DNA from 4 places in the Oerskovia sp. NPDC060287 genome. Region 1 is predicted to be linked to each of the others. Evidence: riboswitches for the same ligand, from Rfam matches in the RefSeq annotation. Region 1 holds a riboswitch; each other region holds the start of a gene.
What was found. Region 1 has a riboswitch for thiamine pyrophosphate ahead of ACFWFR_RS13040 (thiamine ABC transporter substrate binding subunit). Riboswitches for the same ligand answer to the same signal wherever they lie in the genome.

Region 1 (2,191 bases):
GGGCAACGTGCTCAGCCGATCACCGTCGACGTCCACGCCTTGATCCACTCGTCGCGGTGGGCGGTGATGTCGGCCGGCGCGACCTCGAAGGGCGACGGGGACAGGGGCGCGAACTCGGCCCAGCCCTCGGGCAGCTCGGTGTCCGCGTCCGCCGGGTACATGTACATGTTGTCGGCGATGTCGGCCTGGAACGCGTCGCTCACGAGGAAGTCGACGAGCTTCTTGGCGCCCTCGGGGTTCTTGGCCCCGGCCAGCACGCCCGTGTACTCGACCTGGCGGAAGCAGGTGTCGAGCAGCGCACCCGTCGTGGTCTCGGTGCCGTCCTCGGTGACCGTGAACGCGGGCGACGTCGAGTAGGACAGCACGAGGGGGCGCGGGCCCTTGCCCTCGGAGCCGGAGAAGTCGACGTAGTAGGCGTCGGACCATCCGTCAGCGACCTTGACGCCGTTGTCCTCGAGCTTGCTCCAGTAGCCCTCCCAGCCGTCCTCGCCGTAGGCGCCGACGGTCGCGAGCAGGAACGACAGCCCGGGCGACGACGTCGCGGGGTTGGTCACGACGAGCAGGTCCTTGTACTCGGGCTCGGTCAGGTCGTCGAGGGTCACGGGCTCGGGGATGCCCGCTGCCGTGAACCAGGCGTGGTCGACGTTGACGCAGACGTCGCCGAGGTCCACGGGGGTGAGCTCGCCGTCCCCGACGGCGTACTGGGCCGCCGAGTCGGCGAGGCCCGCGGGCGTGTAGGGCTCGAGCACGCCCTCGTCGATCGCGCGGGTCGCGAACGAGTTGTCGATGCCGAACACGACGTCGCCGAGCGGCGCGTCCTTGGTCAGGATCAGCTGGTTGACGAGCGCTCCGCCGTCGCCGGGAGCGACCTGCTTGACGGTCAGCCCGGACTCCTTCTCGAACGCGGCGAGGACGTCCTCGCTCACGTTGAAGGAGTCGTGCGTGACGAGCGTGACGGTGCTCGCCTCCGCGCTCGAGGTGTCGCCTGCGCCTGTGTCGGTCGACCCGGCACAGGCCGTGAGAGCCAGCGCGCTGAGCCCGCCGACGAGACCGAGGCCGATCTTGTGAGCGGGGCCGCGGCGGGTACTGATGGTGTTCACGTGTCCTCCTTGGACGTCACAGGAGGGGGACCTCGCGCACGGAAGGTCCGTGAGCGAGGCTGGAGAAGCCCGACTTCCTCCACCGGTGCTAACCGGATCAGGTTCGAGGGTCTGCGGTGGTCCGCACTCTCAGCGCCTGTTGCCCGTTGTCTCCGGGCGGTCGGCGCTCCCCTGTCGTTCACCTGCGACTTTACACCGCGGCCCGACGGCGCGGGCAGGGGTCCGGCGTGTGGTCTCGCCCGAGGCGCGCCCCGCCCGGGGCGACGGCTACGGTGGGACCTGAGCTCCGCCGTCGGGCACGTGCACGACGCGCGGCGCGCCCCGCCCGCCGCACCCTCACCAGGAGGTCCACATGGCCGAGAACGAGCAGACCCTCACCGAGAAGGTCGCGACCGTCGCCCTGACGCTGGCCGCGGGCTGGGTCGCGCAGAAGGTCGTGAGCTTCGCGTGGGCCAAGGCGACGGGGCACGACGCCCCCAAGGACCTGGACGACCCCGAGGTCGGCATCATCAGCGCCGTCACGTTCGCCGCGGCCGCTGCGGCCGCGAGCGTGTTCGCCCGCCGATTCGCGGGGCGCGAGGCCAAGCGCGTCGTGACGCGGCTCGCGGCCCGCGCGTCCTGAGACCGGGGTCGGGCGGCACCGGCGGGTCCGCACCCGCCGCGCGAGGGTCGTTCCGTAGGGTGTCTCGATGCCCTCCCTCTCTGCTGCCCGACGCCGTCGCTCACCCCTCGTCGGAGGCCTCCTCGTCGTGGGGCTCGCACTGACCGGGTGCTCGTCGTCCGGGAACGGCTCCGAGGTGCCGCCCACGCCGAGCGCGGCCGCGACCGCGGTCGCGCTGCCCGACGGCACGGTCGGCATGGCGGCCGGCTGGGTGCTCGAGCTGCTCAACGCGGACGCCTCCCCCGACGCCGCGACGCTGGACCGGCGGTTCGCCCGGTCGTTCCTGGACCAGGTGCCCGCCGCGCAGCTCGTGCCCGTCCTGGACCGGCTCCGCGCAGACCGTGAGTGGGTGCCGGTCTCGGTCGACGTGGTCGACGCGGACGAGAAGCAGGCCGCGCTGACGATCGTCGGGGCGAGCGGGCAGTACTTC
Region 2 (2,191 bases), on a different contig from region 1:
TGAGCGGCGGCGACGGCACCGTGCGCGCCTGCATCGAAGGGCTCGTCGGGACCGAGGCGGCCCTCGCGGTCCTTCCCGGCGGCACGGGCAACCTCCTCGCGACCAACCTCGGCATCCCGCCGAACCCGGAGGACGGCATCCGCCTCGCGCTCGACCGAGGGCGCCGCGCCGTGGACATCGGCGAGGTCGACGGACAGGCGTTCGCCGTCATGGCGGGCATGGGGCTCGACGCCGCGATGATGGAGGACGCACCGACCGCGCTCAAGGCCAAGGCGGGTGCGCTCGCCTACGTCGTCTCGGCGTTCAAGCACCTCGCCGACGACGAGATGAAGGTCGAGGTGCGCGTCGACGACCGGCCGGTGCTGCGCCGTCGGGCGCGCAGCGTGCTCGTGGGGAACGTCGGCAAGCTCCAGGCAGGCGTCAACCTGCTGCCCGACGCCGTGCCCGACAACGGGCAGATGGACGTCGCGATCCTCGCGCCCCGCAACCTGGGCCACTGGGTCCAGCTCCTCGTCGGGGTGCTGCGTGGACGCAGGCGCGTCCCCAACATGGAGGTGCTGCGCGGGTCACGGATCTCGGTGATCTCCGACCGGCCGCAGCCGCGCCAGCTCGACGGCGACGTGATCGAGCCGTCGAAGAAGCTCGAGGTCAGCGTGCGCGCCGGTGCGCTGTGGGTGTGCGTCTACCAGCCCGACACGTCCGACGACATCGCGGACGGGGCACCGACGGACGGGTGATCCAGGCCAGTCGCCGAGTGCGGAGCTCTTGCGCGACACGCCCGGCGTTTCTCGCAAGAGCTCCGCACTCACGGGGAGAGGGGCGGTCGTGGGACCCGCGCGCCGGCGCCCAGCGCCGTGCGCTACGGTGGCCGCGCACCACCCAGCACACCGCACCACCAGCACGACCCACAACTCCACACACCCACGGGAGCTCGCAGCAGCGAGCTGAGAGGGCGGCTCAGCGCCGCCGACCGTTCGAACCTGTTCGGATCATGCCGACGTAGGGAGAGAGCCATGAGCTCTGAGACCGCTGTGCCCGCAACCACCGGGCCCGCCACCGCTGCACCCGCTGTGACCACCGGGTCGTCCGCGCACACCATCACGACCGGACCCATCGCGGGGTCCGTCAAGGTCCACCACCCGGTCCCGGGTGCGGAGCACCTGCGCGTCCCCGAGCGCCGCGTGCACCTGAGCAACGGCGAGCACCTGGACCTGTACGACACCTCGGGCCCGTACACCTCGTCGGACGACCCCGCGGCGTTCGACCTCGCGGGCGGCCTGCCCGCCCTGCGTGCGTCCTGGCTCCGGCCCGACGCCGCCCCCACCGAGCGCGGCACGGGTGGCGCCCGGACGCAGCTCGCCTGGGCGCGGGCCGGGGTCGTGACCGACGAGATGCGCTTCGTCGCGGCCCGCGAGGGTGTCGACGTCGATCTCGTGCGCGACGAGGTCGCGCGGGGCAGGGCCGTGATCCCGGCCAACCGCCGCCACCCCGAGATCGAGCCCATGATCATCGGCAAGGCGTTCGGCGTGAAGATCAACGCGAACATCGGCAACTCGGCCGTGACGTCCTCGATCGAGGAGGAGGTCGAGAAGATGGTGTGGGCCGCCCGCTGGGGCGCGGACACCCTCATGGACCTCTCGACGGGCAAGGACATCCACGAGACCCGCGAGTGGGTGCTGCGCAACTCCCCGATCCCCGTGGGGACCGTGCCGCTCTACCAGGCGCTCGAGAAGGTCAAGGGCGATCCCGCGCAGCTCACGTGGGAGATCTACCGCGACACCGTGATCGAGCAGGCCGAGCAGGGCGTCGACTACATGACCGTGCACGCGGGCGTCCTCCTGCGCTACGTCCCGCTGACCGCTCGCCGCGTCACGGGCATCGTGTCCCGCGGCGGCTCGATCATGGCTGCCTGGTGCCTCGCGCACCACCAGGAGTCGTTCCTGTACACGCACTTCGCGGAGCTGTGCGAGATCCTGCGCGACTACGACGTGACGTTCTCGCTGGGCGACGGCCTGCGCCCGGGCTCGATCGCGGACGCCAACGACGCGGCCCAGTTCGCCGAGCTGCGCACGCTGGGCGAGCTGACCAAGGTCGCGAAGTCCTACGGCGTGCAGGTCATGATCGAGGGCCCGGGGCACGTCCCCATGCACAAGATCGTCGAGAACGTGCGCCTCGAGGAGGAGCTGTGCGA
Region 3 (2,191 bases), on a different contig from region 1:
CGGGACGGCGGCGGCCGCGGCCCCGACGGCACCGGGACCGACCACCTCGAGATGCACCTCTGCCCGGCTCGCCCACCAGGCGAGCCCGAGCGGCAGGAGCAGCACGAACGCAGCGGCGAGGCTCACGCCCCGCACGACGCCCGGGTCACGCCCGGCGAGCACGAGCCACGTCACGAGGGTCGCGGCCGCGACGAGGAGCACGACGACGCCCCCGCTGAGGGGCCCGACGGGGTAGCCGACCACCAGCACGAGGACCAGCTCCCCGGCGGTGGCGTACGCCGCCCCGAGGAGGCAGGCCTGGCGCGCCGGCATCGCTGGACGGCCCCTGCCGACGACGAGCACGACGAGCGCGAGCACCGCCCCGCCGACGGCGAGCGGGAGCCCGACGAGCACCTTCTCCTGGACGAACCACCACCCGTGCCCGCCCAGCAGGACCACGACCCCGACACGCAGCACGAGCGCCACGGTCGCGAGCGCGACCCACGGGCCGCGCCGCGGCCGGAGCGCGGCGAGCACCCACCCGGCCCCGCCCGCGAGGGCGAGGACCAGGTAGACGAGCTGGAGGGCGGGGACGGTCACCGTCAGACGTTCCCGGGGGCGGTGGTCGACGCCGGGCTGGGCACGCGCCCCTCCGCCACGAGCGCCCGAGCCCTGGACGCGACGGTCCCCGTCACGCCGAGGATCGCGAGCCCGTTGAGGGCGTGGAAGCCGAGCATGATGGTGCCCGCCGTGGTGATCTCACCAGGGGGCGGCTCCGACCCCGTGAGGACTCCGGTGAGGATGAACAGGATCGTCTGGAACAGCAGGAGGCCGAACCCGAGCACGGCCAGCCACACGGTGCGTCTCCCGGCCTTGGCGAGGGCGGCGAACACGATGGACAGGATCATCAGCAGGGGCAGCACGATGCGGCCGCTCGTCCCGTGGATCGCGAAGAGCTCGTCGTCGGGGTCGCTGAACACGCCGACGGCGGCGAAGTAGAACTGCATGACCACGGCGACGACCACGAGGACGCTGATCACGAGGAATGTCTTGCGCATGAGGAGCTCCACCTGAAGCGGGGAAGGTGGGCGGGCCGCTCGGGTCCGCGGCGGGGCGGTCGATGCTCGACCGCTCGGGGAGGCCGTCCCTGGAGGGAGGTCGCACGCACGGGAGTCGGATGTCCCAGCGGATACACCGAGAGAGGTCGGCAACGCCCCGGTTGATACACGGTCGGCGACCGGACGCGTGCGTTGTAGGGTGGCCGCGAAGCACGGGAGCCCCGCACGGGGCTGAGAGGGCGAGAGCCGACCGTCGAACCTGATCTGGGTCATGCCAGCGAAGGGAGCGAGCGCATGTGCGCAGCCCTGTCCACCGACCACCCTGTCCTGCCCTCGCGCCCACCGGGGCGCGGCGAGAGCCCGCGGGGCGTGCCGCCGTCGGGCGCGGAGGGGCGAGCCGCGCCCGCCCACCGGAGGACCACGGACGAGGGGCCCGACGGCGCCACGGACGTCCTCGTCGTGGGCGGCGGCATCGTGGGGCTCACCGCGGCCTGGCGGGCCTCTCGCGCGGGCCTGCGCGTCACCGTCCTGGACCCTTCCCCCGGAGACGGCGCGACGCACGCCGCGGCCGGGATGCTGGCGCCCGTGACCGAGGCCGACTTCGGCGAGGAGGCCGCGCTGCGCCTGGGCTCCGACTCCGCGGCGCGCTGGCCCGTGTTCGCGGCCGAGCTCGAGGCGGGCTCGGGGCTGAGCGTGGGCCTGCGGACGACCGGGACCCTCACGCTGGCCTACGACGGCGACGACCTCGCGCTCGGGCGTCGCGTGCGCGCGCTGCAGGAGGCGTGGGGGCTCGACTCGACCGAGATCTCGGTCGCCGCGGCGCGCGAGCGGGAGCCGCTCGTCGGTCCGCGCGTCGCCGGGGCGTTCTGGGCGCCCGGCGACCACCAGGTCGACCCGCGCGCGGTGCACCGCGCCCTGACCGCAGCCCTCGCGCGGGACCCGCGTGCCGCCGTCGTGCACCGCCGGGCGGTGCGGCTGCTCCGCTCGACGGGCCTCGGCTCTCCCGTGACCGGGGCCCTCGACGACGCGGGGGTCGTGCACCGCGCGGGAACCGTGGTCCTCGCGGCGGGCGCGGACTCGGGCGACCTGCTCGTGGACGTCCCCGAGGTGTGCGCACCGACCCGTCCGGTGAAGGGGCAGACGCTGCGGCTCGA
Region 4 (2,191 bases), on a different contig from region 1:
AGGTGCGCCAGGTGGTCGACGGGTCCGCGGCCCGTGCCCACCGTCAACGCTCCCCCGGCCCGCAGCGCGCCGGTCAACCAGGTCTTCGCATCGCGCACGGCGCCCGCCCAGTCGTCGCGCCGGGGTCGGAGCGCCGCAACCGCAGCCGACAGCGAGCACCCCGTCCCGTGGGTGTGCACGGTGTCGACGCGGGGCGCGGAGAAGGTCGTGACGTCGTCGGGCCCCACGAGCGCGTCGGGCGACTCCTCCCCTGTGAGGTGACCACCCTTCAGGAGCACGACGGCGCCGCTCGCCACGTGCAGGCGCCTCGCCTGGGCGAGGGCGTCCGGCCAGGTGGTCGCGGCCGGCTCGCCCAGGAGGACGGCCAGCTCGGGGAGGTTGGGGGTCACGAGGTCGGCGAGCGCGACCAGGTCGCCCACCGCCTGCTCGGCCCCCTCGTCGAGGAGGCGGTGGCCGCTCGTGGCGACCATGACGGGATCGAGCACGACGAACGGCGGACGCACCCGGCCGAGCCACGTCGCGATGGCACGCGCATTGGCCTCGTCGGCGACCATGCCGATCTTCACGGCGTCGATCACCACGTCGTCCGAGACCGCGTCGAGCTGCTCGGTCAGGAAGTCCGCGCCCGGGACGTGGACCGTGCGGACGCCGTGCGTGTTCTGCGCGACCAGGGCGGTCGTGACCGCCATGCCGTACGCGCCGTGCGCCGCGAACGCCTTGAGGTCGGCCTGGATCCCGGCGCCTCCCGTCGGGTCGGTGCCCGCGATGGACAGGACGCGGGGGCGGGAGGCCTCGGCCCCGGGCGACCCGACGCGTTCTCGTGCGGTGCTGGACGCGGGTTCGGGTCGGGGCAGGACAGGTGTGGTGGCAGCAAGCGACATTGCCGACATCCCTTCGCTAGTGCTAGCTAGATCAGGTTCGACGGGTGTGTTCTCAGCCCGGCTCGTGGGAGCGGGCACCCCGTGTCTTCGGGGGAAGGATAGCGGGCACCCGGACCGGACGGTCGGCGGAGACCACCAGGTGTCGCCCGGGGGCGGATCAGCGGGGGGCGCCTACGAGACCCCGGCCGGCACGGTCATCACGTCGATGCTCGACAGCGGGACGTACCGGTCCAGGCACGTCACGACCCGCTCGACGTCCTCGCGGACGGCGCCGGGGACGAAAGCGACCGTCGTCGGGAGCGGCGGCAGAGGGAGCGGTGTCACGGCGTACTCGACCGCAGGGTCCTCGATGCAGACGTCGATCCCGTCGGGCCACGCGTCGACCCCGACGATCCACGGCCCCTGCGGCGGGATCGCGACCGGCCCGGTCGCGCCCAGCGCGGCGGCCAGCGCCAGCGAGCCGCACGACGCCGCCACGGCTCCGGCGAGCAGGACGGTGCGGCGGGGCATGGCGGTCACCTCGGTGGTCGTCGTCGACGTCGGTGCGACCACCGTAGCGGACCCGCTCGGAGGAGACCCGGCGGTCGGCCGGCCCCCTATGCTCGCCCCATGGTTCTCAGCGTTCCCGTCCACCCGCGTCCGTCGCGCGGCTCGGCCTCGCGATGACCGACGACCTGCTCGCCCGGCTCCTCGACCCGGATCCCGCGGTCGACGAGGACGCTGTCGACGCCGCCGCCGAACGCGCCCTGGCCGGCGACCGGGAGGCCGCCGACGCCCTGCGCGACGTCGTGCTGCGCTTCGAGCGGTTCCCGATCAGCACGTTCGAGCGGACTCTCAACCGTCTCTACGCCTTCGCCGACGCGTCGCTCGAGCCGGCGATGCTGCGCGCCCTCGAGAACGGGGCGTCGGCACCCTGGTACCTCACGGCAGCCTGCGGACGCGCGGGCTTCCGAAGAGCCGTGCCCTACGCCCTCGCCCTGCTCGACTCACCCGTCGCCTACGAGCGGACGGTCGGCTGCGAGGTGCTCGGCGTCCTGGGGGCGCACGAGGCCGTGCCGACCCTCGTCGACGTGCTCGGCGACACGGACCACCGCGTCCGGGAGGTCGCGGCCGCTGCCCTTGCCGACCTCGGCGGGTCCGAGGCCGCGCTCGGGCTGCGCCGCGAGCTCGTCGAGCCTCGGTTCGCGCTCCTGGGCTACGTGTCGACCGCCCTGGGCGCGATCGAGCCCGACCAGACGACCTGGCTCCTCGACCAGGCCGCCAGTCCGGACACCAGAACCCGGTACTGGGCGGTCCGTGCCCTCGGGCGC

Region 2: linked by a shared signal. The riboswitch ahead of thiC (phosphomethylpyrimidine synthase ThiC) and the one ahead of ACFWFR_RS13040 (thiamine ABC transporter substrate binding subunit) in region 1 are both predicted to bind thiamine pyrophosphate.
Region 3: linked by a shared signal. The riboswitch ahead of thiO (glycine oxidase ThiO) and the one ahead of ACFWFR_RS13040 (thiamine ABC transporter substrate binding subunit) in region 1 are both predicted to bind thiamine pyrophosphate.
Region 4: linked by a shared signal. The riboswitch ahead of thiD (bifunctional hydroxymethylpyrimidine kinase/phosphomethylpyrimidine kinase) and the one ahead of ACFWFR_RS13040 (thiamine ABC transporter substrate binding subunit) in region 1 are both predicted to bind thiamine pyrophosphate.

What each region holds. Positions count from the first base shown of each region.
Region 1 covers NZ_JBHXBO010000142.1:1,689-3,879, reverse strand. Annotated here, with positions in the region: gene ACFWFR_RS13040 (thiamine ABC transporter substrate binding subunit) at 12-1,100, opposite strand; TPP riboswitch at 1,158-1,283, opposite strand; gene ACFWFR_RS13035 (DUF4235 domain-containing protein) at 1,453-1,722, shown strand; gene ACFWFR_RS13030 (serine hydrolase) at 1,790-2,191, shown strand, end outside.
Region 2 covers NZ_JBHXBO010000026.1:5,612-7,802, reverse strand. Annotated here, with positions in the region: gene ACFWFR_RS04075 (diacylglycerol/lipid kinase family protein) at 1-737, shown strand, start outside; TPP riboswitch at 914-1,023, shown strand; gene thiC (phosphomethylpyrimidine synthase ThiC) at 1,014-2,191, shown strand, end outside.
Region 3 covers NZ_JBHXBO010000193.1:1,857-4,047, reverse strand. Annotated here, with positions in the region: gene ACFWFR_RS15060 (multicopper oxidase family protein) at 1-579, opposite strand, end outside; gene ACFWFR_RS15055 (DUF6220 domain-containing protein) at 582-1,037, opposite strand; TPP riboswitch at 1,248-1,325, shown strand; gene thiO (glycine oxidase ThiO) at 1,332-2,191, shown strand, end outside.
Region 4 covers NZ_JBHXBO010000053.1:17,487-19,677, forward strand. Annotated here, with positions in the region: gene thiD (bifunctional hydroxymethylpyrimidine kinase/phosphomethylpyrimidine kinase) at 1-881, opposite strand, end outside; TPP riboswitch at 873-973, opposite strand; gene ACFWFR_RS07000 (hypothetical protein) at 1,053-1,391, opposite strand; gene ACFWFR_RS07005 (HEAT repeat domain-containing protein) at 1,544-2,191, shown strand, end outside.